DNA from 3 places in the Sphingomonas sp. Leaf23 genome. Region 2 is predicted to be linked to each of the others. Evidence: predicted binding sites of a transcription regulator. Region 2 holds the regulator's gene; each other region holds the start of a gene.

Region 1 (10,295 bases), 210 kb from region 2:
CGCGCCCAGCAACGGCGCGAAATCATGGAGCAGCGACGCGGTGCCGTGTTCCATCAGGCGGCGGCCCGCTGACCGGCGGCCTGTGCGGCGGCTTCGGCGGCGGCTTCGAAGGCCAGGCGGATCGAGGCATGGCGCGCGCTGTGCGGGCGGGCCGGTTCGAACAGCGTCAGGCCGGGCCAGTCGGGCACATCCCCCTCCCCGGCCAGCCATGCGGACAGCGCATTGCTGGCGACGGCAAGCTCGGCAGGGGTCTTTCCGACAATTTCTCGCGCCAGCAGCGCCGACGATGCCTGCCCCAGCGCGCAGGCCCGCACCAGCATGCCGACGCCGGTGACGCGACCATCATCGCCGAGCGCGATATCGACGGTTACCCGGCTGCCGCAAACGGCCGAGCGTTTTTCGACGGAGGCTTGCGGGTCGGAAAGGCGGACGGCCTGCGCGGTTTCGGCGGCAAGGCGGAGGATTTCGGTATTGTACAGGTTTGCGCTCACCGGCCCGATGTAGGGCGGGTTCGTGACGGTGGCGAGTCGCGGGGCGCCTTTTTCTATTCGCCGAACACCGGTTCGCCCCGCCGGCGGCGATCGATGAAGTCGACGACGCTGATGCTGGTGGCGTTGAGCAGCGGATAGGTGCGCGCGTTCTTGATCCACAACGGGCGACGCGTCGGGCCGCCACCGATGAAGTCGGCGGCAAGCAGCAGCAGCAGGAAGGCGAGGCTAACGAGGATCAACCCCTTCAACGCGCCGAAACCGAAGCCCAGTGCCCGATCGACCGGCCCCAGGACCGAGGCACGGGTGCGCGCGCCCACGGCGTTGGCGACCAGCCGCCCGGCAAAATAGCCGGTGCCCGCGATCAGCGCGAACGCCAGCGTCGCCGCGCCGCCCGCCGTACCGGTCGGCCCGACCAGCGCGGCGGCGACGGTCGTGTGGAACAGTTTCAGCAGCAGCACGACCAGCGCCCATGCGCCCAGCGACAGGACTTCGGTGACGAAGCCGCGCAGAAAGCCCAGCACGGCCGCGCCGCCGACGGTACAGAGGACGGCGATGTCGAGCGAGGTCAGGCCCATGGGCGAGGCTATGCCGGGCGGCGGGGGGATTGTCGAGGTGGTGGTGTCTATCGCATCACTGATCCTCCCCGGCACGGGGAGGGGGACCAGCCGCAGGCTGGTGGAGGGGGCGTTCCGCGAACGGAACCGTGGTGGACGTGGACAGCCCCCTCCACCATCGCCTTCGGCGACGGTCCCCCTCCCCGTGCCGGGGAGGATTTAGCGGCCCAGCATGTAATCCACGAACCTCGGCAAATCCTTGAACCCCGACAGCTTGATCGCCCCACCCTCCGCCTGCGCTGCAGGTGCCAGCGCGCGGGAAAAGCCGAGCTTGCCCGCCTCCTTCAGCCTCAGCGCACCGTGCGCGACCGGCCGCACTTCCCCCGACAGCGCGATTTCGCCGAACACGATCGCGTCGGATGGGATCGGCCGCTCGGACAGTGCCGACACCAGCGCCGCCGCGACGGCGAGGTCGGCGGCGGGGTCGGTCACGCGATAGCCGCCGGCGATGTTCAAATAGACTTCGGCGGTAGCGAACGCCAATCCGCAGCGCGCCTCCAGCACCGCAAGGATCATCGCCAAGCGGCCCGAATCCCAACCGACCACCGCCCGACGCGGGGTTGCGCCGGACGCCAAGCGGACGGTCAGCGCCTGCACCTCGACCAGCACCGGCCGCGTACCTTCCAGCGCCGGGAAGACGACGGTGCCGGTGACATTCTCGTCACGGCTGGTCAGGAACAACGACGAAGGGTTTGAAACTTCGGACAATCCTTCGCTTTCCATCGCGAAGACGCCGATCTCGTCGGTCCCGCCGAAGCGGTTCTTGACCGCGCGCAGGATGCGATACTGGTGGCTGCGCTCGCCCTCGAACGCCAGCACGGTGTCGACCATATGTTCGAGCACGCGGGGGCCGGCGATCGACCCGTCCTTGGTGACATGACCGACCAGCACGACGGCGGTGCCGCGTTCCTTGGCGAAGCGGATCAGTTCTCCCGAGGAGGCGCGGACCTGGCTGACCGTGCCCGGTGCCCCTTCGATCAGGTCGCTGTGCATCGTCTGGATCGAATCGATGATTAGCAGGTCGGGCGCGGCCGATCCGCCGAACGTCGTCAGGATGTCGCGCACCGACGTTGCCGCCGCCAGTTGCACCGGTGCATTGCCAAGCCCCAGCCGACGCGCGCGCAGGCGGACCTGATCGGCCGCCTCTTCGCCCGAGACATAGGCAACGCCCTTCCCCGCCAACGCCAGCCTGGCGGCGGCCTGTAGCAGCAGGGTCGATTTGCCGATGCCGGGATCGCCACCGATCAGCGTCGCCGATCCCTCGACGAACCCGCCACCCAGCGCCCGGTCGAGCTCGGCGATTCCAGTCTGGAGACGTTCCGGCAACGCGATGTCGGTGTCGAGGCCCGAGAGCAGGATCGGCCGTCCACCGCTTTGCAGGTTATGCCGCGCGGAAAAGGGCGTGACGACCGCACCGGCATCCTCGACCAGCGTGTTCCAGTCGCCGCAGTCGGCACATTGCCCCGCCCATTTCGAGGAAACCGATCCGCATTGCTGGCAGACATAGCGCTTCTGGGGTTTGGCCATGCGCGGGCCGTAGCAGACGGGGAACGAAAGGGGAATATCCACCACGCGTCGCGTGGGTGGACACCCCCTTCACCATCCTGCGGATCGTACCCCTCCCCGTACCGGGGAGGATTTTAGTCGAGTTCGCTGCCTCTTTTCAGAACCTTGGTGCCGTCTTCCTGTTCGATCAGATAAGCGGGGTTTTCCTTCGTACCGTTTTTCACGACCTTGCTGCCCTTGATCGTGCGCTGGACGCGCTTCTCGAAGCGTTCCTCGACCTTGCCCTCGGCCGTGCCGTTGCCCCACGTCCATTTGACGGTCTGACCCTTCTTGTAGCTGTCGCTCATCGTGTCCGCTCCTGTTTGTCAGGCGGGTCAACCCGTTGCGGTGGCCAAGCGTTCCGGTGGCGTGACCGGCGTTCCGGCGCTATGGGCACGCGGATGAAGCCTTCCCAGCTCCGCGTCGCGATGTTCAGCGGAAACTACAATTATGTCCGTGACGGTGCCAACCAGGCGCTGAACCGGCTTGCGCGCCACCTGCTCGACCATGGCGTCACCCTGCGCGTCTATTCGCCGACGACCGACAAGCCGGCCTTTCCCCCGACCGGCGATCTGGTCAGCGTACCCGCCTACGGAATGCCCGGCGGGCGCGGCGAATATAAGCTGGCGCGCGGCCTGACCGCAAAGACGCGCGCCGATCTGGAAGCGTTCGCACCGAATATCGTCCATGTCTCCGCGCCGGACATTCTCGGCCACCGGGCGCTCAGCTGGGGCCGGGACAAGGGGATCGCCACGCTCGCCTCGCTCCACACCCGGTTCGAAACCTATCCGCAATATTACGGCATCGGGTTTCTGGAGCCGGTAGCAGTCGCCCTGTCGAAGCGGTTCTACAATCGCGCCGATCAGGTGATGGTACCCGGACGCGGCATGGCCGACCTGCTGCGCGAATGGGGCGTCACCTCGCCGATCGGCATCTGGTCGCGCGGGGTCGATCACCAGCGGTTCAGCCCGGCGATGCGCGACCTCGACTGGCGGCGGTCGCTGGGCATCGGCGATGACGAGGTGGCGGTCAGCTTCCTCGGGCGGCTGGTGCTGGAAAAGGGGCTGGATGTCTTTTCCGACGTCGCCACCGAATTGCAGCGGCGCGGCGTGAAGCACCGCATCCTGGTGATCGGCGAAGGTCCGGCGCGCGACTGGTTCGCCGAACGCGTGCCGCATGCCGTATTCGCTGGGTTTCAGGCGGGCGACGATCTGGGCCGCGCGGTCGCGTCGATGGACGTGTTCTTCAACCCATCGATCACCGAGACGTTTGGCAACGTCACGCTGGAGGCGATGGCCGCCGGCGTGCCGGTCGTCGCCGCGCGCGCGACCGGCGCGGTGGGCATGGTCGAAGACCGCACGACCGGCTTCCTGGTGCCACCGCGCGACGTGCCGGCCTATGCCGATGCGATCGCCCGGCTGTGCGAGGATGCCGACCTGCGCTGGCGCATGGGGCTGGCCGGGCATGAGGCGGCGAAGGGCTATCGCTGGGATACGGCGAACCAGTCGGTGCTGGACGCGTATCTGAAGATCGTTCGCGGGTAGCGGCGGCGCTGGGGCCGCGACGTTGCGGTATGGATTCTCGTCTTCGCGGGAATGACGACTTGGTGATCTGAACCCCTTCTTCGTCACCCCGGACTTGATCCGGGGTGACGGGTGGTTGGGCGTGGGAGTGACGGGAGGGCGGCGTGCCTGGCCCCTGCTCCGCCAATCGCTTAACGTCGCATCAACCCGTATCCGCTAGTGCTGCGGGTGACGTTGAGGGTTCCCGCGCCGATGATCGACAATTTCTCGCTGGGGCTGACCCATTTGCTGATGCTGTTCGCGGCGTGGCGGTTGCTGCGGCGGCCCGACCTCGACGACGAACGGGTGCGGGACGACAGCCCGCGTAAAGGACGGGATCGCTTCGGTGCGTGATCTCGTCTTCGTCGCCTTTCTGGGATTGTTGTTCGCGGCCGGGTTTCGCAAGCCGTTCGTGTTCGTGCTGACCTATGTCTATATCGACATCGTATCGCCGCAGCGGCTGACCTATCTCCTGCTCAATTCGATCCCGATCTCGCTGATCGCGTGCGGCCTCGCCGTGCTGGCGTGGGTTGCGGTGGACGACAAGCGCGATACGCGGATGGCGCCGCGCCAGCTCCTGATGCTCGCCCTGCTGCTCTATTGCTTCTGGACGACCAAGACCGCCGATTTCCCGGTCGAGGCGCAGTTCAAATGGGAATGGGTGTGGAAAGCGCTGGCCTTCGCCATCTTCCTGCCGCTGACGCTGCGCACCAAACTGCGGATCGAATCGCTGCTGCTGTTCATGGTGCTGTCCGCCGCGTCGATCATCATCGTCGGGGGGATCAAGACGCTGGGGTCGGGCGGCGGGTACGGCGAACTCAACCTGATGGTGTCGAACAATGCCGGCCTGTACGAAGGGTCGACGATCTCGACGGTCGCCATCGCGATCATCCCGCTGATCCTGTGGTTCAGCAAATTCGGCACGATATTCCCGCCCGACTGGCGGGTACGCGCCTTCTGCTATGCGCTGATCTTTTCGTGCATGTTGATCCCGGTCGGCACGTCGACGCGCACCGGGCTGCTGTGCATCGTCCTGCTCGGCGTGCTGATGCTGCGCGACGTGAAGCGGCGGCTGACCTATCTGGCGCTGGCCGGCGCGGCGGGGTTGATGGCGGTGCCGTTCCTGCCATCGGCCTTTACCCAGCGGATGGAGACGATCGGCACCTACCAGTCCGATGCTTCGGCCTCGACCCGCCTCGCGGTGTGGATGTGGACGCTCGAGTACGTGAAGCAGAACCCGTTCGGCGGGGGCTTCGTCGCCTATCTTCAGAACCGCATTCGCTATGAAAAGGTCGCGGTCGTCGGCGAGGGCGGCAACCAGACGGTCGAGCGCAGCCTCGAGGTCGATGCCGGGCGCGCCTATCACTCGGCCTATTTCGAAATGCTGGGTGAACAGGGCTATCCGGGCCTCGCGATCTGGCTGCTCATCAACCTCGGCGGGCTGTTCCGAATGGAGGTGCTGCGGCGGCGCTATGCAAAGGCGGCGGAGGATGAGGCGTGGGTCGTGCCGTTGGCGGCGGCTTTGCAGAACGGGCACATCGTCTATCTGTTCGGCGCGAATTTCGTCGCCATCGCCTTTCAACCATTCGTCTTCATGCTGATCGGCGCGCAGATCGGGCTCGACACTTATCTGGCGCGCAAGCGATCCGAACGGGCGTGGAACCCGATCCAGCGTCGCAGGAAGGAGGCGGTCACCGCATGAACGAGTTGAAGGCGCTGACCGGTGCCCGCGGGCTTGCCGCCTGGTGGGTCGTGCTGTTCCACCTGCGCGGATCAATGGCGGAAATGCATCCGGGGATCGAATCCGCCATCGCCAAGGGCTATCTGGCGGTCGATTTCTTCTTCCTGCTGTCGGGCTTCGTGATCTGGCTGTCATGGGGGCGCCGCTTTGCCGAGGGTGGATTTCCTGTCGCCGGCCGGTTCCTGTGGAAGCGGATGGCACGTATCTGGCCGCTGCACCTGTTCGTATTGGCCTGTGCGGTCGCGCTGGCAAGCGTGCTGGCGGCGACCGGGCGCAATATCGACCGCTTTCCCTTTGCCGAACTGCCGCTCCACGTCATGCTGCTGCAAAGCTGGGGGTTCGTCGATCCGCTGAAGTGGAATGATCCGGCATGGTCGATCTCTGCCGAATCCGCCGCCTATCTGCTGTTCCCGCTGCTGGCGGTTGCCATCGATTGGCGGAAATTGCCGAGCGTGGTGCTGGTCGGGTTCGTCGCGGTGCTGCTGTTCGGTATCCTGCCGCTATGCGGTCAGGATGGCCTGGGCAGCGACCTGCAACGCTTTGCGGTCGTACGCTGCGTGATCCAGTTCGCGGCCGGGACCGCGATCGGCGCACTGTGGCTGCGCTGGCAAGGGTGCGACCGCATTGCGGCGATCGCGGTGCTCCTCGCGCTCGGCTTGGCAGCGGCATGGGGGCTGAAACTGCTGTCGGAGGCGCAGTCGCTGCCGGCTGCGCTGGCATGCCTGCTGCTCGCGGTCGGGATCACGTCGAGCCGGCGCGGCAACCCGCTGGAATGGGCACCGATCTATCGGTTGGGTGAGATCAGCTATGCGACCTATCTCGGCCACTTCCTGCTGTGGTTCGTGTTCAAGCTGCTGCTGGTGCAGGATGCCAGCGACGCGCCAGCATGGGTGCTGGCACTATATGTCGTTGCAGTGATCCTCTCGTCGGAGCTGCTGTATCGCGGGGTCGAACGGCCGGCGCAGACGTGGCTTAACCGGGTTGGGGATCGGCGACGGGTGGTTGCCGCCTGACGTTCACCAAAGTCGTCACCCCGGACCTGATCCGGGGTGACGCCAGTGGAGGGGCGAGCGAGCGCCCGCCCCCATTACCTCACGCCTCGGCCAGTTCTTCCTGCAGCGCCTCGATCACCGCCTTCGAAAAGGCGGGGATGTCGTCGGGCTTGCGGCTGGTGATCAGGTTGCCGTCGATCACGACCTCTTCATCGACCACCTCGGCCCCGGCATTTTCCAGGTCGGTGCGCACCGATGGCCAGCTGGTCACGCGGCGGCCGTCGACCACATCGGCCTCCACCAGCAGCCAGGGCGCGTGGCAGATCGCGGCGACGATCTTGTCGTCGTCCATGAATTCGCTGACGATCTCGACCGCGCGTTCCTGAATGCGCAACGCATCCGGATTGGCGACGCCGCCGGGCAGCAACAGCATGTCATATTCCTCGGTATCGACCGCATCCAGCGTCAGGTCGGGCGTGATCTTCCGCGCGTCTTCCTTGTCTTGGACGACGCCCTGGATCGGGTCGGTCTTGATCGACGCCAGCGTCACGGTCGCGCCGGCATCCAGCAGCGCCTGACGCGGATCGAACAGTTCGGATTCCTCGAACCCGTCGGTGGCGAGGATCAGCACGCGGGCATTGGCGAGGTCGGCCATCGGGAAATCTCCTGTGCGGGGTGGTCCGGTCGTAACCGGTTGGCCCCACGCCGGTTCCGGAACGAAGCGACGAGCCGAACATTGATCGGGACATGCGCAGGGACAGCCCGATCGAACCAACCGACGACGACATTCCCTGCCCCGCCGGCTGCGTCTTTTCCGATTGCGACGCGCCGGGCATCACCCGCAAGAAGCTGACGCGCGGCTGGGGCTATTACGATGCCGATGGCGAGCGCATTACCGAACGTGCCGAAGTCGACCGGCTGAACGCCATCGGCCTGCCGCCAGCCTATCGCGACGCGTGGTTCTGCCCCGACCCCACCGGCCATATCCAGGCGATCGGCTGGGATGAAAAGGGTCGCAAGCAATATCGCTATCACGTCGATTTCCGCGCAGCGCAGGAAAGCGCCAAGTACGATCGATGCGCTGCGTTCGGCCACGCCCTGCCGAAACTCCGCGCGCAGGTCGAACAGGACTTGGCCAAGCGTGCGCTATCACGCGACCGCGCGGTGGCGGCGGTGGTGCGGCTGCTCGACCTCGGGCGGGTGCGCGTCGGGAACGAAGGCTATGCGCGGGTCAACAAGAGCTTCGGCGCGACGACGCTGCGCAAGCGGCATGCGAAACTCGCCGGGACGAAGTTGCGGCTCCAATACCGCGCCAAGTCGGGCAAGATGCGCGTGCTGACCATCACCGACCGCTCACTCGCCAGCTTCGTGCGCAAATGCCAGGACCTGCCGGGGCAGCATCTGTTCCGCTGGGTCGATGAAGCAGGCGAAACGCACCCGGTCACCTCGAGCGACGTCAACGCCTATATCCGCGTGGCGATGGGCGGCGATTTCACCGCCAAGCATTTCCGCACCTGGGGGGCAAGCGTGCTGGCCTTCACCACGCTGGCCGAGGCGGATGCGGACATCACCCTCAAGACGATGCTGGGTCCAGTGGTCGACGCGCTGGGCAATACGCCCGCCATCGCCCGCAAATCCTATGTCCATCCGCTGCTGATCGATCTGGTCAAGGACGGCCAGAGCGCGTTTCGCGATACGCTCCGCCTGCCGCGCACCGCCAAATATCTCAGCCGCCACGAACGCGGACTGATCGCGCTGCTGGAGGCGCAGGAGCGCCTGCCCGCCGCCGCCTGAAAGGATTTCATGAGCGTACAGAAAGCGTCGCCGGTCGCGACGGTCGAACAGGGCTTCAATACGGGCCAGGCACAGGCGCAGGCGCGACTGCTGCTACAGGACTGCGCACGCTGGATCGCCGAGAACTGGCTACAAGTGCTGATTGCCCTGGGCGCAGGCGCGCTGATCGTCGTCACCCTGCTGCTGCTGCGCCGCTGGGCGCTGAAGCTGGCGGAGGAGGATCGTGCCGGCTGGGGCAGCGTCGCCGGCCGCGCCGTCGGGCGTACCGGGCTGTTCTTCATGGTGATGCTCGCGGCCAAGCTGGTCGACGGTTATGCGAGCGCACCGCCGATGGTTACCGCAACGATCGAATTCCTCTTCACCGTCGCCGCCGTGTTCCAGGCAGCGATCTGGGCGCGCGAGGTTATATTGGGCGCGGTCGAGCGGCGGACGGCGAGCGACAGTTACCATGGCGAGGCGCTGGCATCCGCCATGGGGCTGATCCGCTTGCTGGTCACCTTCGCGCTGTTCGCCATCGCGCTTATCGTGGTGCTGGACAATCTGGGCGTGAACGTCACCGGCCTCGTCGCGGGGCTGGGGGTCGGCGGTATCGCGATCGGTCTGGCGGCGCAGGGTATCTTCGCCGACCTGTTCGCCGCGCTGTCGATCATCTTCGACAAACCGTTCCGGCGCGGCGACAATGTCAGTTACGACCAGACCAATGGCGCGATCGCCGAGATCGGCCTGAAGTCGACCCGCATCCGCTCGGTTACGGGTGAGGAGCGGATCATTTCGAACAAGAACCTGCTCGACAAGGAAATCACCAACAACACCCGCCGCGCGCATCGCCGCGCATCCTTCGTGCTCGGCGTCACCTATCAGACCGATGCCGAAACCTGCGCGCGCATCCCCGCCATGCTGCGCGAGGTGGTCGAGGCGCAGGATCGGGCCTTCGTGCGCTGCGGTCTGATCGGGTTCGGCGCATCCAGCATCGATTTCGAGCTGCTGTTCGATTCAGCGGGCGCGGACTATGCCGCCTTTTACGACGGGCGGACGGCGGTCGGCATTGCGATCCTGCGCCGTTTCGCCGCCGAAGGGATCGAGATCGCCTATCCGACGCAGGTCAACCTGACCGCGCGGGCGGACGGAACGATCGTCGACCCGGCGCCAGCGCAGCCATGATTTCGAAGATCAGGTCTGCCCCGACCCTATAGCATCAGGCCAATTTTAGATTTCCTGGTGCGTTTCAGCTTGCGACGCACCCCACCGGCACTATGATCGCCCGAAAGATCGGGAGAGGATCGCAGTGGCCGACATCACGGCACAGGAACTGGCGGCGCAGGTCGGAACGGCGTGGCGATCCGACTGGATCGTGCTGGATCAGGGCATGATCGATGCCTTTGCCGATGCGACCGGCGATCGTCAGTTCATCCATGTCGATCCCATCGCCGCCGCCGCGACGCCGTTCGGCGGCACCATCGCCCATGGTTTCCTGCTGCTGTCGCTGATGCCCCGCCTCGCGGCGCTGAGCGATCAGCCGCGGATCGCCGCCACGCGGATGCAGGTCAATTACGGCG
Region 2 (10,295 bases):
GACGACGATAAGAATGACAAGCGAACGCGACATGGATCAGATCGTCCCGAATACGATGGGCCAGGGAAAAAGACGGCGACGCGCCTTTTGCCCGATCGGCGGGGCGGCTGTATAGCCCCTCCCGCAATGCTGCAAATTCAAGACTCCCTGCCCCACCCCGCCCCCCGCTGGACCGGCCGCCCGATCGTGCTGGTCGGGCTGATGGGCGTCGGCAAATCCACCGTCGGCCGCCGCCTGGCGCAGCGGATGAAGCTCGATTTCGTCGATGCCGACAATGAAATCGAACATGCCGCCGGCATGACCATCGCCGAAATCTTCGAACGGTTCGGCGAGGAACATTTCCGCGACGGCGAACGCCGGGTCATCGCCCGGCTGATCGACGGCACGCCGAAAATCATCGCGACCGGCGGCGGCGCGTTCATGCAGCCCGATACCCGCAACCTGATTCTCGGACAGGCGCTGGCGATCTGGCTCGACGCCTCGCCCGCGGTGCTGGCCGACCGGGTGCGCCGCCGCGACACCCGCCCGCTGCTACGCGGCAAGGATCCGGAAAAGGTGCTGACCGAACTCGCCCGCGTGCGAAACCCGGTCTACGCTCTTGCGCCGATCCATATCGTCAGCCAGCACGCGCCGCACGACGCCACCGTCACCGCTATCCTGAAAGCCATCGGCCAATGACCGTCATTCCCGTCGACCTCGGCACCCGCAGCTACGATATCGTGATCGAGGACGGCGTGCTGGCGCGGGCGGGCGACCATCTGGGGCCGATCGCGCGCGGACGGCGGATGGTGATCGTGGCGGACGCGCAGGTGCCCATGCACCTCGCGACGCTGCGCGCCTCGCTCACCGCGTCGGGCATCGCCAGCGAGGCGATCGAGATTCCGGCGGGGGAAGGTTCGAAAAGCTGGGCGACGCTCGAATCGCTGCTCGATTCGCTGCTAGCGCTGGGCGTGGAGCGCGGCGACCATATCGTCGCGCTCGGCGGCGGGGTGATCGGCGATCTGGTCGGGTTCGCCGCCGCCATCCTGAAACGCGGCTGCGGCTTCGTACAGGTGCCGACGACGCTGCTCGCACAGGTCGATTCGTCGGTCGGCGGCAAGACCGGGATCAACACCCGCGCCGGCAAGAACCTGGTCGGCTCGTTCCACCAGCCCGCTTTGGTGCTCATTGACCCGACCACCCTCGACACATTGCCCGCACGCGAAGTACGCGCCGGCTATGCCGAGGTCGTGAAATACGGCCTGATCGACGATCCCGATTTCTTCGCGTGGTGCGAATCGCACGGCACTGCGCTGCTGCTGGGCGATCCGCAGGCCCGCACCCATGCCATCGCCCGCTCGGTATCGGCCAAGGCGCGGATCGTCGGCGCCGACGAACGCGAGACGACCGGCACCCGCGCGCTGCTGAACCTCGGCCACACCTTTGGCCACGCGCTGGAGGCCGAAGCCGGCTTCGACGGATCGCTGCTGCATGGCGAAGGCGTCGCGGCCGGCATGGCGCTGGCCTTTGCCTATAGCGCCGAGCAGGGGCTGTGCCGCGCCGAGGATGCGGAGCGGGTCGCCGCGCATCTGCGCGCCGCCGGCCTGCCCGACGGCCTTGCCGCCGCCGGCATCACCGCTTCGGGCGACACGCTGGTCGGGCACATGCTCCACGACAAGAAGCGCGAGGGCGGCACGCTCCCCTTCCTGCTCGCACGCGGCATCGGCCAGACCTATCTCGACCGCTCGGTCGATCTGGGACAGGTCGCCGCCTTTCTCGACCGGCAGCCCCGCTGATGCCGCAGGGCGTTGCCAAGCGCGACCTGCCGACGAAGGTCTGCCCGGTCTGCGACCGCCCCTTTGCCTGGCGCAAGAAATGGGCGCGCGACTGGGATAATGTCGTCTATTGCTCCGACCGCTGCCGGCGGACGGGCAAGGCGGATTAACCGGATCACAGGCTTTCATGGTATATCCCGACGGATCGCATGCGGTCGGGATCGGCGGAATGGAGCATCAGCGAGAGGCGCGGCTGGCGGGCGGGAACGGGGCGCTGGCATGGCTGGCCGATCCGGTCGTGGCCGTGCCCGACGCGGCGCGACCGATGCTCTACGCCGCGATATTGGCCGCGCCCAAGGTCGTGGTCATGGGCGCACTCACCGGCATCACCATCAGCATTGCCGCTGCGCTGCGCACCGGGCTGTCGATCTTCTGGGTCTTCTCCCTTCTCGAAGTGGTCGTGCTGCTCCTGCGCCTCCGGACGATCGGGCAGGTCCGCCACGCCTATCGCGCCGGACAATTGCCGACGATCGAGGGATCGATGCTGCTCTCGATCGGCTGGTGCGCGTTGCAGGGGCTGTCGGCGCTCGTCATCGCGCTGACCGGCGATCTGGTGCTGACGACGATCGCCACCGCCTTCATCCTCGGCCTCGTCGCGCCGATCTGCGCCCGCAATTACGCGATGCCGCGGATGGCGACGCTGATGGTCATGCTGTGCGACCTGCCGTTCAAGGTCGGCCTCGCCCTGTCGGGCGAATTGCTGCTGTGGATGCTCCTGCCGATGACCCTGCCGCTGTTCATCGGCGTGCGCGCGCTGCTGGGCAGTTTCGGGCGGATGCTGGCGCTATCGCTCGAAGCCGCCGAGCGACAGCGCCACCTCGCCAGCCATGATCCGCTGACCGGGCTCGTCAATCGGCACGGCCTCGACGATGCGCTAGCGCGGCTGGCCGCCCCGCCGCATCGCCCGCTGGTGCTGCTGTGCATCGACCTCGACCGGTTCAAACCCGTCAACGACCGCTACGGCCATGCCGCGGGCGACAGCGTGCTGGTGGAGGTCGCCGCACGGCTGCGCCAGGTCGCACCCGACACCGCCGCCATCGCGCGGCTGGGCGGCGACGAATTCATCGTGGCGATCCGCGACCTGCCGCCCGACGCCGCCCAAACACTTGCCGAACGGATGCATCACGCACTGTCCGCCCGGCGCTACCGCATTGATGACGACATAGCCGCTCCAGTCGGCGCCAGCATCGGCTATGCCTGTTTTCCGGAGGATGCTGCGACCCTCGACCAGTTGCGCCGCCGCGCCGATGCCGCGCTCTACGCCGCGAAACGCGCCGGCCGGCTCTATCGCTACGACGACAGCCTGGCGCCGGTGAACGACGCCGCCTGAATGTCAGGGGATATCGCGCTGTTGCGCCTGCTGGTCGCGCCGCCATGCGAACCAGTTGCGCAACATCGCCTGGGTACAGCCGGTCTGCCCGCCGGTTCCGACCACCGAACAGCTGTTCGGCCGCCCGACCCGCGCCTCTTCCATCGCGCTGTCGGCCCTGACCGCCCAGCTGGCACCCGCCGACGACCTGTCCGGCGGCGCGCGGAATCGCTTGGGGATGCGATAGCGCTCCCCCTCATCCAGCCGGGCGCATACCACGATCTCGTCGTCGCTGGCAGGCTTGGGACAGGCGTCTTTGCCATAGACGGTGGCGTTGCGCACGCGCTGCGGCGGCGGATCGGCGGGTGCATCCTGTGCCAGCGCCGGCGTCGTAATCGCCAGCGCCAATCCCGCCCATACCCAACGCGCCATATTCGTATCTCCTGACCCGCCATCCATACGCGACCGCACCGATGACCAGAACATGAACGCGCAAAGATTCCTGCCGTTGCACGCTGCCCACAGGACGCTATGGCGGTGCCATGATCCTCGTCATCGACAATTACGACAGCTTTACCTGGAATCTGGTCCATTACCTGATGGAACTGGGCGTGGAGGTCCGCGTCGAGCGCAACGACAGCATAACCGCGGCACAGGCGCTGGCCAGCAACGCGCAGGGTTTCCTGATCTCGCCCGGCCCCTGCACCCCGACCGAGGCCGGCATCTCGCTCGACCTGGTGGCTGCCTGTGCCGAGGCGCAGCGCCCGCTGCTGGGCGTCTGCCTCGGCCATCAGGCGATCGGCCAGCATTTCGGTGGAAAGGTCGTGCGCGGCGGGCTGATGCACGGCAAGACCTCGCCGATCGAGCATGACGGCACCGGCGTCTTCGCCGGCCTCCCCTCGCCCTTCACCGCGACGCGCTATCACTCGCTGATCGTGACCGATATTCCGGACGTGCTGGCGGTCAACGCCACCGCGTCGGACGGCAGCGTCATGGGTTTCCGCCACCGCGAACTCCCCATCCACGGCGTGCAGTTCCACCCCGAAAGCATCGCCACCGAACATGGCCACGCGATGCTCGCCAATTTCCTGAAGGACGCAGGGCTTCCCGCGACGATGCCGGCATGACCGTCACCGCGCTCCTCCCCGATCCGTCGACGCCGCTCGCCCACGAAAGCGCGGCGCAAGCCTTCGCCGCGATCCTCGACGGAACGGTGTCGGACGACGCCATCGCCACCTTCCTGATCGACCTCGCCATTCGCGGCGAGACCAGCATCGAGATTGCCGAGGCCGCCCGCGCGCTGCGCCACCGCATGATCCCGATCCACGGCCCGGCGGACGCCATCGACGTCTGCGGCACCGGCGGCGACGGCCACCATACCCTGAACGTCTCCACCGCCGTCAGCCTGGTCGTAGCGGCCAGCGGCGTCCCCGTCGCCAAGCACGGCAACCGCGCCGCCTCCAGCAAGGCCGGCGCCGCCGACACGTTGGAAGCACTCGGCCTCGACATGGGGCGGGCCGGCGCGATGGCCGAAGCGACGCTGGGCGATATCGGCATCGCCTTTCTCTTCGCCGCCAACCACCATCCGGCGATGAAGCGCATCACCCCCATCCGCCAGCGGATCGGGCGGCGCACCATCTTCAACCTGATGGGCCCGCTCGCCAATCCGGCACGCACCACCCGCCAGCTGATCGGCATCGCCCGCCCCGATTACGCGGCGGTCTATGCCGAGGCGATGGAACTGCTCGGCGCTGAAACCGCACTGATCGTGTCGGGGGAGGAGGGGCTGGACGAAATCTCCGGTGCCGGCCCGACCATCGTCGTGCCCGTCGGCATGACCATGGCCGACCGCATCGTGCCGGAAGACGCCGGCCTGTCCCGCCACCCGATCAGCGCGATCCGCGGTGGCGATGCCCATCACAACGCCGCCGCGCTCCGCGCGCTGCTGCGGGGCGAGAAGGGTCCCTATCGCGACGCGGTGCTGCTCAACGCCGCCGCAGCGCTAATGATCGCCGATACCGCCACCGACCTGACAGACGGTGCCCAACGCGCCGCCGAGGTCATCGATTCGGGCGCGGCCGACCGCCTGCTCGACCAATGGATCGCCTATTCATGACGATGCTCGACACCATCCTCGCCACCAAGCGCGCCGAAGTCGCCGCCCGCAGCGCCCGCGCCAGCATTGCCGACCTCGACGCACGCGCCAGCGAACAGAGCGCCCCGCGCGGCTTCCGCGCCGCGCTCGACGCCCGGCCCGGCCACGCGCTGATCGCCGAGATCAAGAAGGCCAGCCCGTCCAAGGGGCTGATCCGCGCCGATTTCGATCCCCCGGCCCACGCCCGCGCCTATCAGGCCGGCGGTGCCGCCTGCCTCTCGGTCCTGACCGATATCGACTATTTCCAGGGCGCCGACGAGTATCTGGTTGCCGCCCGTGCCGCGTGCGACCTGCCGGTGCTGCGCAAGGACTTCAACGTCGATCCCTGGCAGGTTGCCGAGGCCCGTTCGCTCGGTGCCGACGCGATCCTCATCATCGTCGCCGCACTATCCGACACGCAAATGGCGGAGATCGAAGCCGCCGCGATCGAGCGGGGCATGGACGTGCTGGTCGAGGTCCACGACCGCGCCGAACTGGACCGCGCGCTGGCGCTGCAGTCGCGGCTAATCGGGGTAAACAACCGTAATCTCAAGGACTTCTCGGTCAGCTTTGAGCGGACCTATGAACTGGTCGGCCATGCCCCCGCCGGCTGCACCTTTGTCGCCGAAAGCGGCCTGACGTCCCGCGCCGATCTCGATGCGATGGCCGAACACGGCGTCCGCTGTTTCCTGATCGGCGAGGCGCTGATGCGGCACGCCGATGTCGAGGCGGCGACGCGGGCGATGATCGCTTGAGCCTGACCCATCTCGACGCCGATGGCAGCGCGCGCATGGTCGATGTCGGTGGCAAGGTTGCGACCCGACGCCAAGCCATCGCCACCGGCCGCATCGTGATGGCCGCCGAGGCGCTGACCGCGATCCGCGACGGGCTGGTGAAAAAGGGTGACGTCCTCGCCGTCGCCCGCGTCGCCGGCATCATGGCGGCCAAGCGCACCAGCGACCTGATCCCGCTGTGCCACCCGCTGCCGCTGACCAAAGCGTCGGTCGATTTCGCATTCGAAGCCGACGCAATCCGCGTCACCGCAACGGCCGCGACCGATGGCAAGACCGGGGTGGAAATGGAAGCGTTGACAGCAGCTTCCACCGCACTCCTCACCATCTATGACATGGCGAAAGCGATCGACAAGGCGATGGTGATCGACGGCATCTGCCTGCTGGAAAAGCAGGGCGGCAAGTCCGGAGACTGGGTTCGGGGCTAAGCGCCGGTTTCCCGCGCGGCGGCGGTGCAACCACCTCCACCCCAACCGTCACCCCGGGCTTGACCCGGGGTCCCGCTTCTTACTTCTCTCCGAACGAGAAACCGGAACCCCGGATCAGGCCGAGGGTGACGATCAGACGCAAAGGCCCAGCGCATGTCCCTCCTCCCCGTCGCCGAAGCGCAGGCCCGCATCCTCGCCCTCGCCCGCCCCGCGACACCCGAAACCCTCCCCCTGACCGAAGCGCTCGGCCGCTTTGCCGCCGCCGACATCATCTCGCTGCGCACCCAGCCCGCCCGCCCGCTCTCGGCGATGGACGGCTACGCGATCCGCTTCGACGACCTGCCCGGCCCGTGGGAAGTGATCGGCGAAAGCGCCGCCGGTGCCGCCTTTCCCGGCACCGTCGCCGTCGGACAGGCGACCCGCATCTTCACCGGCGCGGCGATGCCCGCCGGCACCGATTGCGTGCTCGTCCAGGAGGAGGCGACGCGCGACGGCACCCGCCTGCACCTGTCAGGCGAAGGCCCGGTACGCGGCGGCAATGTCCGCCGCGCCGGCCTCGATTTCCGTGAAGGCGAGCTGCTGATCGCCGCCGGCGATCGCATCACCCCCGCCCGCGCCGCACTCGCCGCGATCGCCGGTCACGGCATGCTGTCGGTCGGTCGCCGCGCCCGCATCGCCATCGCCGCGACCGGCGACGAACTGGTCCCCGCTGGACAGGCGTTGCGCGAAGACCAGTTGCCTGAGTCCAACGGGCTGATGCTCGCCGGCCTGCTCGCCGACCTGCCCGTCGAGCGCATCGACCTCGGCATCCTGCCCGACCGGATGGACGCGCTGGTCGATGCGTTCACGGCGGTCGACTGCGACCTGCTGGTCACCACCGGCGGCGCATCGGTCGGCGACCATGACCTCGTTCGCCCCGCGCTGGCGGCGGCGGGCGGCGAACTCGATTTCTGGCGGATCGCGCTCAGGCCGGGCAAGCCGATGCTGGCGGGCCGGCTGCGCGACGCCGCCGTCCTCGGCCTGCCCGGCAATCCGGTGTCGTCGTTCATCACCGCGTTGCTGTTCGTCCGCCCGCTCGCCGCCCGCATCGCCGGCGCCGCCGACCCGATGCCCCGCAGCACCCGCGCGGCCCTTGCCCATCCGCTGCCGGCCAATGGTGCGCGGCAGGACTATCTGCGCGCCACGCTGATCGATGGACAGGTGTCGACCGCCGCCATTCAGGACAGCTCGATGCTGCGCACGCTCGCCCGTTCCGACTGCCTCATCGTGCGTGCGCCCCACGCCCCGGCGGCTGATGCGGGCGACTCGGCGGAAATCCTGCAACTCGCTTGACGGCTTATAAATCGTTTCCTATTGGTTCCACGTCTGTTCCGACGGAGGACGTTTATGCTGACGCGTAAGCAGCACGAGTTGATCTGCTTCATCGACGACCGGTTGAAGGCAACCGGGGTCTCCCCCTCGTTCGAGGAAATGAAGGAAGCGCTCGACCTCAAGTCGAAGTCGGGCGTCCACCGCCTGATCTCGGCGCTGGAGGAACGCGAATTCATCCGCCGCCTGCCCAATCGCGCCCGCGCGTTGGAAGTGCTGCGGATGCCCGACCGCCCGGTCGCGAAGAAGCCGGTGGCAAAGCCTGCCGCAGCACCCCGTGTTGCCCCGCAACCGGCCAACGATGTCGTCGAGCTGCCGTTGCACGGCCGCATCGCTGCCGGTGTCCCGATCGAGGCGATCGAGGGGCAGGCGACGCTACCCGTTCCCGCCGCGTTGCTCGGTGCCGGCGATCACTACGCACTCGAAGTGGCCGGGGATTCGATGGTGGAGGCCGGCATCCTCGACGGCGACTATGCCCTGGTCCGCCGCACCGAAACCGCACGCGACGGCGAAATCGTGGTCGCGCTGATCGAGGATAGCGAGGCGACGCTGAAATATTTCCGTCGCGAAGGCGCGATGATCCGTCTCGACCCCGCCAACCGCAGCTACGACCCGCAACGCTACCGCCCCGAACAGGTGCGGGTGCAGGGCAAGCTGGCCGGACTGCTGCGCCGCTACTAATTCGCAACAGCACATTTGATCGCGAAAACGCGGCGAGTGTGAACTTTGTGAACTTTGGCCAAATAGCCTTTGGCTGACAGTCACTTAGCCAAAATGCTAAATCACGGGTGCTGGTCCGTTTGACGCGGACCAGTGAACTTACCGTCACCCCGGCCTTGCGCCGGGGTCCCCCTTCTTCGTTAGAACAGCGGAAACCCTACCGCCCATTCCCTGGCGCATAGGGGGTCCGAACCGCCTTGTACCACGCCAGCGGATGCGCCGGCGGCACCACACCTGCCGGCAACGCCCGCCCCGACACCTGGGCGAAATAGGCGATACAGGCATCCCGCCACCACTGCGCCTCGGCCCGCTGGATCGTCAGGAACTGGCTGACCTCGGCATGGCGCTGGTCATCCACCTTTCCTTTGAGCGCCGCCCACTGCCCCTGCATCGCCGCGACCTCGGCCACGCCCCGGTCGTACCGCCCGACCAATTCCTCCCACAGCGTCCGCCCCGACGCCATCCGCCGCTCCCACGGCACATGGTGGAACCACAGCAACAGGTCCTCGGGCACCGTCGCCGGATCGCCCCACCGCTTCGCCAGCGCCGGTGCATATTGCCCGACCGCATCGCTACCGCTCCGCGTCCGGTCGAACCCAACCCCCACGCGGTCGGCCTTGTGATAATAGACCGGGTTCCAATCCGGCCGCGCCAGATCGTCGACCCATGGCCCCGGCCCGTAATGATGCCCGGTCGCGAACAGGTGGTGCAGCCCCAGCGGCATCATGTAATCGACCACCGCCTGCCGCGACCGCAGCATCATCGCCGCCACCGGCTCGGCCACCGCCTGCCCCCACGTCATCGCCGCCCAGTCGCGCGCGATGGCGTCGGCTCGATCGTCTGGGTTCCACGCCAGCCGCCCAAAGGCATACCAGTTCGCCTGATCGAACTGCGACCCCGACCAGTTGCGATCGCTCCCGACATTGGCCACCCCCGCCATCCCGCTCAGCCCAACCGGGCGCGCCAGCACGTCGGCAACGGTCACACCCTTTCGCGGGCGCCAGGTGTCGCTCCGCAACACCTCCTCCCACATCGGCCCCAGATAGGCGAGGTGGGTGGCGAACCCCAGATACTCCTTGGTGATCTGCACTTCCATCATCAGCGGCGTGCGCGGCATCGCCCCGAACAGCGGATGGAACGGCTCGCGCGGCTGGAAATCGATTGGCCCGTTCTTCACCTGCACGATCACATTGTCTGCGAACGTCCCGTCGAGCGGCTGGAACTCGCTATAGGCCTGCTTCGCACGATCCTCCGGCTTGTCATGGGCATAGACGAACGCCCGCCACATCACGACCCCGCCATGGGGCTTGAGCGCGGCGGCCAGCATGTTTGCCCCCTCGGCATGGCTCCGGCCATAATCCCCCGGCCCCGGCTGCCCCTCCGAATTGGCCTTCACCAGAAAGCCGCCGAAATCGGGGATGCGGGCATAGATTTCGTCGGCCTTCGCCCGCCACCACGCCGCGACCTGCGGGTCGAGCGGGTCGGCGGTCTTCAGGCCCCCGACCTCGATCGGTGCCGAAAACTTCGCTGACAGGTAGACGCGGATGCCCCATGGGCGAAAGATCACCGCCAACCGCTCGACCTTCTCCAGAAACGCCGGGGTCAGCATATCCGGGCTGGCATTGACGTTGTTCAGCACGGTCCCGTTGATCCCGACCGACGCATTGGCCCGCGCATAATCGGTATAGCGCGGGTCGCTGAAGCCCGGCAGTTTCTGCCAGTCCCACAGCG
Region 3 (10,295 bases), on a different contig from region 2:
CCGCCGGGCTTCAGGTCGCCCGACGCCTCGGCTGCCTCGATCATGGCCAGCGCGATGCGGTCCTTGATCGACCCGCCGGGGTTCGACCGCTCGGACTTGATCCACACCTCGGCATCGCCGAACAGCCGGCGGACGCGGACGTGCGGCGTGTTGCCGATCGTTTGCAGGATGGTATCGGCCTTCATGGCTGGGTCTCCTTCGGGGTGACTTCTAGGTCTTCAGGGGGCGTGAAGCTGCGCGCGGCGCGCAATTCGGGGAACAGGCGCGACCACAGCATCGTGACGCCGATCGCCAGCACCCCGCCACCGGCGACGGCGACGACCGGGCCGACCAGCGCGGCGAGGAAACCGGAGCGCGCTTCGCCCAGCTCGTTCGATCCCGACACGAACAGCGTCGACACCGCGCCGACCCGCCCGCGCATCGCATCGGGGGTGTGCAGCTGGATCAGCGATTGCCGGACATAGACCGACACCATGTCGGTCGCGCCGACGACGAACAGCGAGATGAGCGCCAGGATCGCGGCCGGCGCGAAGTCGCTGCCGATCGCCGATGGCCCGAACACCGGGATCAACAGCGGTGCCGACAGCCCGAACAGCGCGGTCGCCGCGCCGAAGCCCATCACCGACAGCAGCATCTTCGCGCCGACATCCTTCGACAGCGGCTTGAACGCGAACACGGCGGCGACCGTCACCGCGCCCAGCGCCGGGGCCGCGCGCAGATGGCCCAGGCCGTCCGCGCCGATCTGCAGAATGTCACGGGCATAGATGGGCAGCATCGCCGTCGCCCCGCCCAGCAGCACCGCGAACAGGTCGAGCGAGATCGCCCCGAATACCAGCCGGTTGCGCCGGACATAGGACAGGCCGTCGAGCATCTGCCGCCACGGGTTCATGTTGCCGGTGATCGCCGCGCGCGGGATCGGCGGGATCAGGAGCAGCATGACGAGGCCGAACAGGAACAGCCCCGCCGACACCGCATAGGGCAGGTAATGGCCGAACGCATAGAGATAGCCGCCCATTGCCGGCCCCAGCACCGATCCGCCCTGCCACGCGATCGAACTCATCGCGATCGCGGTCGGCAGTACGGCCGGCGGCACGAGGTTGGGGGCGAGCGCCTGCAACGCCGGCCCGGCAAAGGCGCGCGCGACGCCCAGCATCGCGGCGACGAAGAACAGCCAGGGCAGGGTGATCTGGCCGCTATAGGTCAGCCACGCGAGCAGCAGCGCGCACCCGCCCTCCAGCGCGACCGATCCGCGCGCGATCCAGCGCCGGTCCACCCGGTCGGCGACCCAGCCCGCGACCAGCGACAACACCAGCAACGGCAGGAACTGCGCAACGCCGATCAGCCCCAGCTGAAACGCCGATTGCTTGATGGTCATCGTCTCGCGCGCAATGTCATACACCTGCCACCCGATGACCACGACCATCGCGATCTGCGCCAGCGTGTTCGACAGGCGCGCGAGGAAATAGGCGCGGAACGGCGCGATCGATAATGGGTGGGGGGTGACGGCCATGGGCTGGGGTTTAGGTCCGGGGAGGGGCCGGGGCAATGCAGATCGGCTTGGGGGGTGTTCGGCGGTGGCTTGTCCAACAGCCATCGTCATTCCGGCGAAGGCCGGAATCCATGGATACGATCGGCATCGCTTCTATCGCGACGGCCCGTATCCATGGATCCCGGCTTCCGCCGGGATGACGGATGTTTTTACCGCGAAAGAAACGTCAGCAAATCCTCGGTCAACCGGTCGCTTTCCGTCGCGAACAGCCCGTGCGGCGCGCCGTCATATTCGACCAGCGTGGCATTCGGCAGCGCCTTGGCCAGTGCACGGCCGGTGGCGTCGATCGGCACCGTCTGGTCCGACGTCCCGTGGATGATGAGCGTCGGCACGGTGATCGAGGGCAGGTCGGGCCGGAAATCGGTCGTCCCGAACGATTCCGCGCAGGCCAACGTGGGCTTCAGTCCGGCCAGCATCGCCGTATTCCACGACAGGTCGAGAACTTCCTCGCTCACCGGGCTGGTGATGAAGCCGACGCCATAGAATTGGTCGAAGAAACTGCGGAAGAACTTCGGCCGATCCGCCTTGATATTGTCGGCAATCTCTTGAAGCTGGTCGGCGGCCACGCCATCGGGATTGTCGTCGGTCTGAAGCATGTACGGCACGACCGAACCGATGAAGCCCGCGCGGGTCACCCCCTTGCCACCATGCCGCGACATGTACCGCGCGACCTCGCCGCCGCCCATCGAGAAACCGACCAGCGCGATATCGTCGGTGACGCCGGTTTCCTTCAGCACATCGGCCAGATCGTCCGAAAGGGTGTCATAGTCATAGCCAGACCAGGGCTGGTCCGACCGGCCGAACCCGCGCCGGTCATAGGCGATGACCCGGTACCCGGCATCGGCCAGCGCCATTGCCTGCGGGTCCCAGCTGTCGGCCGACAGCGGCCAGCCATGGATCAGCACCACCGGGCGGCCTTGGCCCCAATCCTTCACAAACAGGTTGGTGCCGTCACGGGTCTTTACATAGGGCATGGCGCGGTCCTCGTCTGGAATTGCTGATCCGTGAACGAGTGAGCCGTGGTGCGGTTGCCTGTGCGATACGGGCGTTACCGTACGGTCAGCGTGGAACGATGCCCAGCAGCGGGCGGACGACGCCGCGTTCGGCATCGCGCAGGATTGCCGAATAGCGTTCCGCCATCTGGGCATGGACCCGACGCACTTCGGGCAGGCTCGCCTCATCCGCGCGGTGGCGCGATTCGGCCAGACGGCGGCGATAATAGGTAATGTTGTCAATCGGCATGGTGCCCTCCTCGTACTTCGTACTTGGCGGACCATGCATATGCCGTTGTTTTCGATCCGTCGCTGATCCACATCAAGCATCGGTTCAGAAACGACCGGCCGTTACCCGGGCGTGACGAAACTGTCGATGACCCGTTTCTGTCCGGCGGTCTCGAACAACACTTCCAGCTTGTTGCCTTCGATTGTCTCGATCGTGCCGTAACCGAATTTCTGGTGGAATACGCGCTGTCCGGTGGACAGGTCGCCGCGGCCTTTATTGCCGAGGCTGATCGCACTCGCCCGCGCCTCGACCACCCGCGATGGGGTGGGGGTGAAGCCCGACCCCTGCGATGCCGCGCGTTGCCAGCCCGGCCCACGCCCGGTGCCGCGCGCGACATCGGCGAACGGATCGGCCCGCTCGCTCCAGTTCGCGCGCCACAGGCTCTCGCCGCCCGACATGGTGGTCTCGGTCTCGATATGCTCGGGTGGCAGTTCGCCGACGAAGCGCGACGGCAGTGACGAATTCCACTGGCCATAGATACGGCGATTGGCCGCGTGAAAGATCACTGCCAGCCGCCGCGCGCGGGTGATCGCGACATAGGCGAGGCGGCGTTCCTCCTCCAGCGACGCGGTGCCGCCCTCGTCCAGCGAGCGTTGCGACGGGAACAGCCCTTCTTCCCATCCGACGCAGAACACCGTGTCGAACTCCAGCCCCTTGGCGGCGTGGATGGTCATGATCGTGACCTTCGGCTCCTCGGCCGACGCCTCGTTATCCATTACCAGGCTGACGTGCTCGAGGAACGCGCCGAGCGACTCATATTCCTCCATCGCGCGGACGAGTTCGGTCAGGTTTTCCAGCCGCCCGGCGGCCTCGGCGGTCTTTTCCGCCTGATACATCGCGGTATAGCCGCTTTCGTCCAGCAACTGCCGCGCCAGTTCGGCATGCGGCAGGCCCTGCGCCATGTCGCGCCAGCGCGCGAAATCGCCGACCAGCCGCCCGAGCGACTTGCGCGCCGCGCCGGTCAGTTCGTCGGTGTCGAGGATGCGCGCGGCGGCGGTCATCAGCGAAGAGCCGGTCGCGCGGGCGAAGCGGTGGATGGTCTGCACCGCCTTGTCGCCCAACCCGCGCTTGGGCACGTTGACGATCCGTTCGAACGCCAGGTCGTCGGCCGGCTGGTTGACGACGCGCAGATAGGCCAGCGCATCGCGGATTTCGGCGCGTTCGTAGAAGCGGAAGCCGCCGACGATCCGGTACGGCATGCCGATGCCGATAAAGCGTTCTTCGAATTCGCGTGTCTGGTGCTGCGCGCGCACGAGAATGGCGAAATTGTCGAGATTCTTGCCGTCGCGCTGCCCGCGTTCGACCATCTCGCCGACGCGGCGCGCTTCCTCCGGGCCGTCCCACACGCCGATGACGCGGACTTTTTCGCCGACGTCGGTTTCGGTCCACAACGTCTTGCCCAGCCGCCCGCCATTATGCGCGATGACGCCCGACGCCGCGCCCAGGATATGCGGCGTCGAGCGGTAATTCTGTTCCAGCTTGACGATCTTCGCGCCCGGAAAGTCGCGTTCGAAGCGCAGGATGTTTTCGACCTGCGCGCCGCGCCACGAATAGATAGACTGGTCGTCGTCGCCGACGCAGCACAGGTTGCGCCGCTCCTGCGCCAGCAACCGCAGCCACAGATACTGGACGCTGTTCGTATCCTGATATTCGTCGACCATGATATAGCGAAAACGCTGCTGATATTGCTGCAGCACCTCGCGGTGGGTACGCAGGATCGTCAGGACGTGCAGCAACAGGTCGCCGAAGTCGCAGGCGTTCACCGCCTGCAACCGGTCCTGATATTGCTGGTACAATTCACCGCCGCGGCCATTGGCGAAGCGTTCGCTTTCCCCGGCATCGACATCCGCCGGGGTCATCCCCTTGTTTTTCCACCCGTCGATCAGGCCAGCCAAGCTGCGTGCCGGCCAGCGCTTTTCATCCAGATTGGCGGCAACGATCAGCTGCTTGAGCAGCCGCAACTGGTCGTCGGTGTCGAGGATGGTGAAGTTCGACTGCAACCCGACCAGCTCGGCATGTCGCCTGAGCATCTTGGCGCCGATCGCGTGGAACGTGCCAAGCCACGGCATCCCCTCGACCAGATCGCCGACCAGCCGCCCGACCCGCTCGCGCATCTCCTTCGCCGCCTTGTTGGTGAAGGTCACCGACAGGATTTCGGATGGATAGGCCTTTCGCGTGTAGAGCAGGTGCGCCAGCCGCGCAGTCAAGGCCGCCGTCTTGCCGGTCCCGGCACCCGCCAGCACCAGTACCGGCCCATCGGTGGTCAGTACCGCATCACGCTGCGGTTCGTTCAGGCCGCGCAGATACGGGGCGTCGACGGAGTTCGGGGCAGGGGGAGTCAGGGCGGCCATCGTCGAACAGGTAGGGAACGAACGGTAAAGCGACAAGCAAGGAAATCGTTTCTCAACCGTCATCATATTGCCATCGCCCCTTCGTTGCGGTGCAACATGGCGGCGCTATCGGGCGGGTGCCGGTGGATGGCGGCGTCAAGCCCGACGACCGCTGCCGCGACGGGCACGCTTTCGCAGGAGCCAACCCCATGACGATCCGTTTCCTCGCCCTCGCGGCGACCGCCGCCGCTTGCCTGTCGTCCGCCGCCCATGCCGAACTGCGTGAGCCGGTGACGGCACGCGTGTCGGTCGCCGGGCTCGACCTCGCCTCTTCGGAAGGACGCCGCCTGCTCGACGCCCGCATCGACGCCGCCGCGCAGCGCGGGTGCCAGTCGCAGCTGACCGGCCTGCGCCGGGTGACCGACGAACGCCGTTGCCGCGAGGAAATGCACCGCGACGCGCAGGTGCGCATCGCGCAGCTGACCCCGGTGGAGGTCGCCAGCGCGAAGTAAGTTCATCCCGCCAGGGTACGTCACTCCGGATGAAGTCCGGGGTGACGACATTCGCGGCCGAGATGCGATAATTACGTGCCAATGCGCTTGCGCGAACGCTTCTTGCCTTAAGGTGGCAACTTGCTACGCGGGCGCATGACCCAACCGCATCCCATGCGCGTCCATCGCCGCATCCTGATCGCCAGCCTGATCGGCACTTCGGTCGAATTCTACGACTTCTATATCTATGCCACCGCCGCGACGTTGGTATTCGGGCCGCTGTTCTTTCCATCCGACAGCGCGTCGGCACAGCTGATGGCGAGCTATCTGTCGATCGGCCTGGCCTTCATCGCCCGGCCGCTGGGTGCGGTGGTGTTCGGGCATTTCGGCGACCGGCTGGGGCGCAAATCGACGCTCGTCGCGTCGCTGATGCTGATGGGCGGATCGACGCTGCTGATCGCGTTCCTGCCGACCTATGCCCAGGTCGGCTGGGTCGCGCCGCTGCTGCTGTGCACGCTGCGGTTCGCGCAGGGGCTGGGGCTGGGCGGCGAATGGGGCGGCGCGGCGCTGCTGGCGGTGGAAAATGCCCCGCCGGGCTGGCGCGGGCGGTTCGGCATGGTGCCGCAACTGGGCGCGCCGGTCGGGTTCATTGCCGCCAACGGGCTGTTCCTGCTGCTCGGCCTCACGCTGTCGGAGGCGGATTTTGCCGCGTGGGGCTGGCGCCTGCCCTTCCTGTTCAGCGCGGCGCTGGTCGCGCTGGGGCTGTGGGTGCGGGTGAAGCTGCACGAAACGCCCGCCTTTGCCCGCGCATTGGCGCAGGAAGCGCCCGCCGCCGTGCCGATCGCCGAACTGGCCGGCGCCCATCTGCGCGCGACATTGGCCGGGACGTTCGGCGTCGTCGCCTGTTTTGCGCTCTACTATATCGCGACCACCTTCGTGCTCGGCTACGGCACCACCACGCTCGGCTATAGCCGCAGCGCGTTTCTCCAGACACAGCTGGTGGCGATCCTGTTCATGGCCGCCGGCATTGCGCTGGCCGGATGGCTGTCGGATCGCGCGACCCCGGCAAGGGTGCTGGCGGGCGGCTGTGTCGGCGTCGTGCTGGCGGGGGTGCTGCTGGCGCCGATGGTCGGCGGCGGATCGCTGTTCGTGATCGGCGCGTGGCTGTCGTTCGCGCTGTTGATGATGGGCTTCGTCTATGGGCCGCTCGGCGCGTGGCTGCCCGCGCTGTTCCCGGCGCGGGTGCGCTATACCGGCGCGTCGATGGGCTTCAACGTCGGCGGCGTCATCGGCGGCGGGCTGACCCCCAGCATCGCGCAGGCGCTGTCGGTGTCGCACGGGCTGGGCGCGGTCGGCGTGGTGCTGGGCGCGGCGGGGATCGCCAGCATCCTCGGCCTGTTGCTGGTCCCGCGCACCCGCTAAATCTAAGCGGTACGCAGCGCCTGTGCGTCGATGACCGCGTCCGGCACCGGGCAGATGCGGTTGCGGCCCGCGCGCTTGGCGTCATAGACCCAGCGATCGGCACGATCGATCAGGCTGTTCAGCGTATCGCCCGGCTCCAGCAGCGCCAGCCCGGCGCTGACCGTGATCGGGGGCAGGTGACCGCCGATCGCCGGGATGCCCGCGCGCACCGCCTGCGCCGCCAGCCATGCGCCGCGCAGGGTCGTGCGGTCGAGTATCGCGACGAATTCCTCACCCCCCAGCCGCGCGACCACCGCCGATGACGGCAGCCGCCCGGTCAACAGGCGCGCAAATGCCTGCAGCACCGCATCGCCGGTCGCATGGCCATAGCCGTCATTGACCCGCTTGAAATGGTCGATGTCGAACAGGATCACGGCCAGCGGCTCGCCCGTCTCGCGCGCGGCATCGACCAGCGGGGCCGCCCGCCGCTCGAACCCCCGCCGGTTTGCGACTGCGGTCAACGGATCGGTTTCCGATTCGGATATCGTCCGCCCCATCGCCGCCTGCACGACCAGCAACAGCGCCAGCAATCCGGCCGTAACCATCAGCACGCCGCCGGTCGCCTGCGAAAACAGCGCATAGCTGCTGCCGGCATAGGCCTTGGCCGTCGAACCGGAACCGAAGGTCGCGGCGAAAAACGGTTTGACCAGGAAATGCGCCGTGGTCGTCGCCGACACGATCCCCAGCGCCAGCCACAACGGTCCCCGCTTGCGCCGTACCGCATCGACCGCGATCACGGTCGACAGCCCGGCTCCGACCAGGAACGGTGCCTGATAGGCGATTTCGTACCACAGCGCGTTGCGCGGCCCGTTCCAGATCAGCGCGCGATCGACCGCGCCGAACGCCACCAGCGCGAGCAACGGCCCGACCGGGATCTTCCGCCCGGCCAGCCCGGCCATCCCCGCCTGCAACAACGTGATGCTGAGCAGGAACGACCCATAGCTCAGGATCAGGAACGCCGTGAGATGATCGGTCAGCCGCACGCCCAGTTCGCTGAGCGGGGTCAGCCCGCCGACGAGATAGGCGAGGATGAACCACGATACGTGACGCTGTTCGGGATAGGATACCCGGACGATCGCAAACGCCGTGGCGAACAGCCCGGCGATGCAGGCGTTGACGATCAGGGCATATACCGCGCTGTCCATTCCCGATCCCGCCAAATTGCCGATTCGGGATCGTTATCACCATTTTTCGGGGAAAATATGAACAGCGCGGATTTTTTGCCGGGTCAGAGGAGGCGGAGCAGGGTCAGGCGCGCCTTGCCATAGCTACGCTCGGCATCGACGCTGAATTGCGGCAGGTCGAGCACCTCGCTCTTGGCGGTTTCGATGCTGACCCACGTCGCGGGCCCGATCCAGCCCAGCCGCGCCAGCTTGTCCGCCGCCACCGCGCCGGCACCGCTGCCATAGGGCGGGTCCATCATCACGATGTCGAGCGGACGCGGCGCGGGGCCGAGCGCCAGCACCGACGTCGCGCGGACATCAGCCCCGCCGACCTCCAGCTTCGCCAGATTGGCGCGCAGTGCGTCGAGTGCGGCCTTGTCCTGTTCGACGAACAGGCAGGTGGACGCCCCGCGCGACAGCGCCTCGATCCCCAGCGCACCCGATCCGGCGAACAGGTCGGCGACCGCCAGTTCGTCGAAGCTGCCGACCCGGCTGGCCAGCATCGAAAACAGCGCCTCGCGCGTGCGGTCGGCGGTGGGACGGGTCGCATCACCTTTCGGCGCTACGATCGGCCGGCCGCGCCATTGGCCCGAAATCACCCGCATCAGCGCTTGCCCCCGCCCGGCTTGCCGCCGCCGGGGCGGCCGCCCTTCGGCTTGCCCTTGGTGACGCGCGGCGCGGGACCGGCCTTGGCCCAGCCGCTCGGCTTGCGCTTGGGCCGGTCGATGAAGCTTGCCCGATCGGCATCGGCCGCTTCCGCCTGCGTCATCCGCTTGTCGACCGGCCCGCGCGGCGCGCGTGCATCGTCGGTACTCGCCGGACTGGACCGGACGGGATTGGACCGAAAGCTGTTGGACCGGGCCGGGCGGTCGTCGCCCGGCACCTGTTCGCGGGGTTTGCGCGATACCCGCGCCACCCCGTCATAGCCCGGCCGCTCGGCATGGGCCGCCGCGCGCCGGGCACGGGGATTGTCGGTGGGTCGATCGCCATAGGCACGTCGATCGCCCAGCCCCGGCTGCCGCCGCTCGGCCGGCGTCTGTCCCGCCTGCGCCAGCGGGTCGAAGCCCTCACGCGGTTCGACCGGCCGTTCGGTCGCATGGGTGCGCGGACCCGCGCGCCGCGCATCGCCCTGCGGCCGCGCACCGAAGCCCGAGCGTTCATCACCCTGCGGGCGTGCGCCGAAACCGGAGCGTTCGCCACCCTGCGGTCGCGCGCCGAAGCCCGAGCGCTCACCACCCTGCGGTCGCGCGCCGAAGCCGGAGCGCTCGCCACCCTGCGGTCGCGCGCCAAAGCTGCGCCGCTCGCCGCCGTCCTGCGCGTCGCGGTCGGGGCGACGCCCGCTGAACCCCGAACGCTGCCCGTCGCGTTCGGTGCGCGGGCGGCGTTCGTCGCCGAAGCGCGCGCCGGTCGCCACCGGTTCGGGACGCGGCAGCGGCGTCGCGCGCTTCCAGCTTTTCAGCGCGGCGGGATCGGCCCCCTCGGGTGCCGGCTTGCTGGTCGGCTTGTTGGCCAGCGTCTTGCGGAACGCGACCAGCTCGTGCTGGCGGATTTCGTCGACCTCGCCTTCGGCCAGGTCGAGCAGGTTGAACGGGCCATAGCGCGTGCGGATCAGGCGCGACACCTTCAGCCCCAGATGTTCGAGCACGCGGCGAACCTCGCGGTTCTTGCCCTCGGTCAGCGTCATCTCGATCCAGGTGTTGGTCCCGGTGCGCCGTTCGAGGTTCGCGTTGATCGGGCCATAGCGTACGCCCTCGATCTCGATGCCGAGCATCAGGTCCTCGAGCTGCTGCTGGCTGATCTCGCCATAGGCGCGCGCGCGATAGGTTCGCTCGACGCCGGTCGCGGGCAGCTCCAGACGGCGCTTGAACTCGCCGTCGGTGGTCATCAGCAACAACCCCTCGGTGTTGAGATCGAGCCGCCCGACCGGGATCAGCCGCGGCAGGCCGTCGGGCAACCGGTCATAGATCGTCGGCCGCCCTGCGCCGTCGCGCTCGGCGGTCAGCGTGCCGGCAGGCTTGTG

What was found. Region 2 encodes LexA, which represses DNA repair genes until DNA is damaged. Its sites were predicted from a motif close to GTTCCNCNCTTGTTCT; they were not measured.
Region 1: a site for LexA is predicted at 2,653-2,668, ahead of radA (DNA repair protein RadA). Genes of this name have one in related genera too.
Region 3: a site for LexA is predicted at 5,185-5,200, ahead of ASE67_RS15550 (ATP-dependent helicase). Genes of this name have one in related genera too.

Annotation. Positions count from the first base shown of each region.
Region 1 covers NZ_LMKR01000003.1:574,238-584,532, reverse strand. Annotated here, with positions in the region: gene ASE67_RS11105 (cation:proton antiporter domain-containing protein) at 1-54, opposite strand, end outside; gene ASE67_RS11100 (iron-sulfur cluster assembly scaffold protein) at 54-491, opposite strand; gene ASE67_RS11095 (CvpA family protein) at 545-1,066, opposite strand; gene radA (DNA repair protein RadA) at 1,265-2,632, opposite strand; gene ASE67_RS11085 (DUF2945 domain-containing protein) at 2,746-2,958, opposite strand; gene ASE67_RS11080 (glycosyltransferase family 4 protein) at 3,052-4,194, shown strand; gene ASE67_RS18455 (hypothetical protein) at 4,426-4,566, shown strand; gene ASE67_RS11075 (DUF5935 domain-containing protein) at 4,559-5,914, shown strand; gene ASE67_RS11070 (acyltransferase family protein) at 5,911-6,966, shown strand; gene ASE67_RS11065 (type 1 glutamine amidotransferase domain-containing protein) at 7,046-7,600, opposite strand; gene ASE67_RS11060 (DNA topoisomerase IB) at 7,693-8,739, shown strand; gene ASE67_RS11055 (mechanosensitive ion channel family protein) at 8,749-9,900, shown strand; gene ASE67_RS11050 (MaoC family dehydratase) at 10,025-10,295, shown strand, end outside.
Region 2 covers NZ_LMKR01000003.1:786,462-796,756, reverse strand. Annotated here, with positions in the region: gene ASE67_RS18470 (hypothetical protein) at 1-33, opposite strand, end outside; gene ASE67_RS12110 (shikimate kinase) at 127-678, shown strand; gene aroB (3-dehydroquinate synthase) at 675-1,775, shown strand; gene ASE67_RS17790 (DUF2256 domain-containing protein) at 1,775-1,924, shown strand; gene ASE67_RS12100 (GGDEF domain-containing protein) at 1,942-3,144, shown strand; gene ASE67_RS12095 (hypothetical protein) at 3,148-3,555, opposite strand; gene ASE67_RS12090 (anthranilate synthase component II) at 3,666-4,250, shown strand; gene trpD (anthranilate phosphoribosyltransferase) at 4,247-5,239, shown strand; gene trpC (indole-3-glycerol phosphate synthase TrpC) at 5,236-6,012, shown strand; gene moaC (cyclic pyranopterin monophosphate synthase MoaC) at 6,009-6,476, shown strand; gene ASE67_RS12070 (molybdopterin molybdotransferase MoeA) at 6,630-7,808, shown strand; gene lexA (transcriptional repressor LexA) at 7,863-8,525, shown strand; gene ASE67_RS12060 (alpha-glucuronidase family glycosyl hydrolase) at 8,722-10,295, opposite strand, start outside.
Region 3 covers NZ_LMKR01000005.1:224,156-234,450, forward strand. Annotated here, with positions in the region: gene cysK (cysteine synthase A) at 1-185, opposite strand, end outside; gene ASE67_RS15535 (MFS transporter) at 182-1,510, opposite strand; gene ASE67_RS15540 (alpha/beta fold hydrolase) at 1,699-2,523, opposite strand; gene ASE67_RS15545 (hypothetical protein) at 2,609-2,791, opposite strand; gene ASE67_RS15550 (ATP-dependent helicase) at 2,893-5,181, opposite strand; gene ASE67_RS15555 (UrcA family protein) at 5,370-5,672, shown strand; gene ASE67_RS15560 (MFS transporter) at 5,826-7,073, shown strand; gene ASE67_RS15565 (GGDEF domain-containing protein) at 7,076-8,257, opposite strand; gene rsmD (16S rRNA (guanine(966)-N(2))-methyltransferase RsmD) at 8,341-8,880, opposite strand; gene ASE67_RS18280 (pseudouridine synthase) at 8,880-10,295, opposite strand, start outside.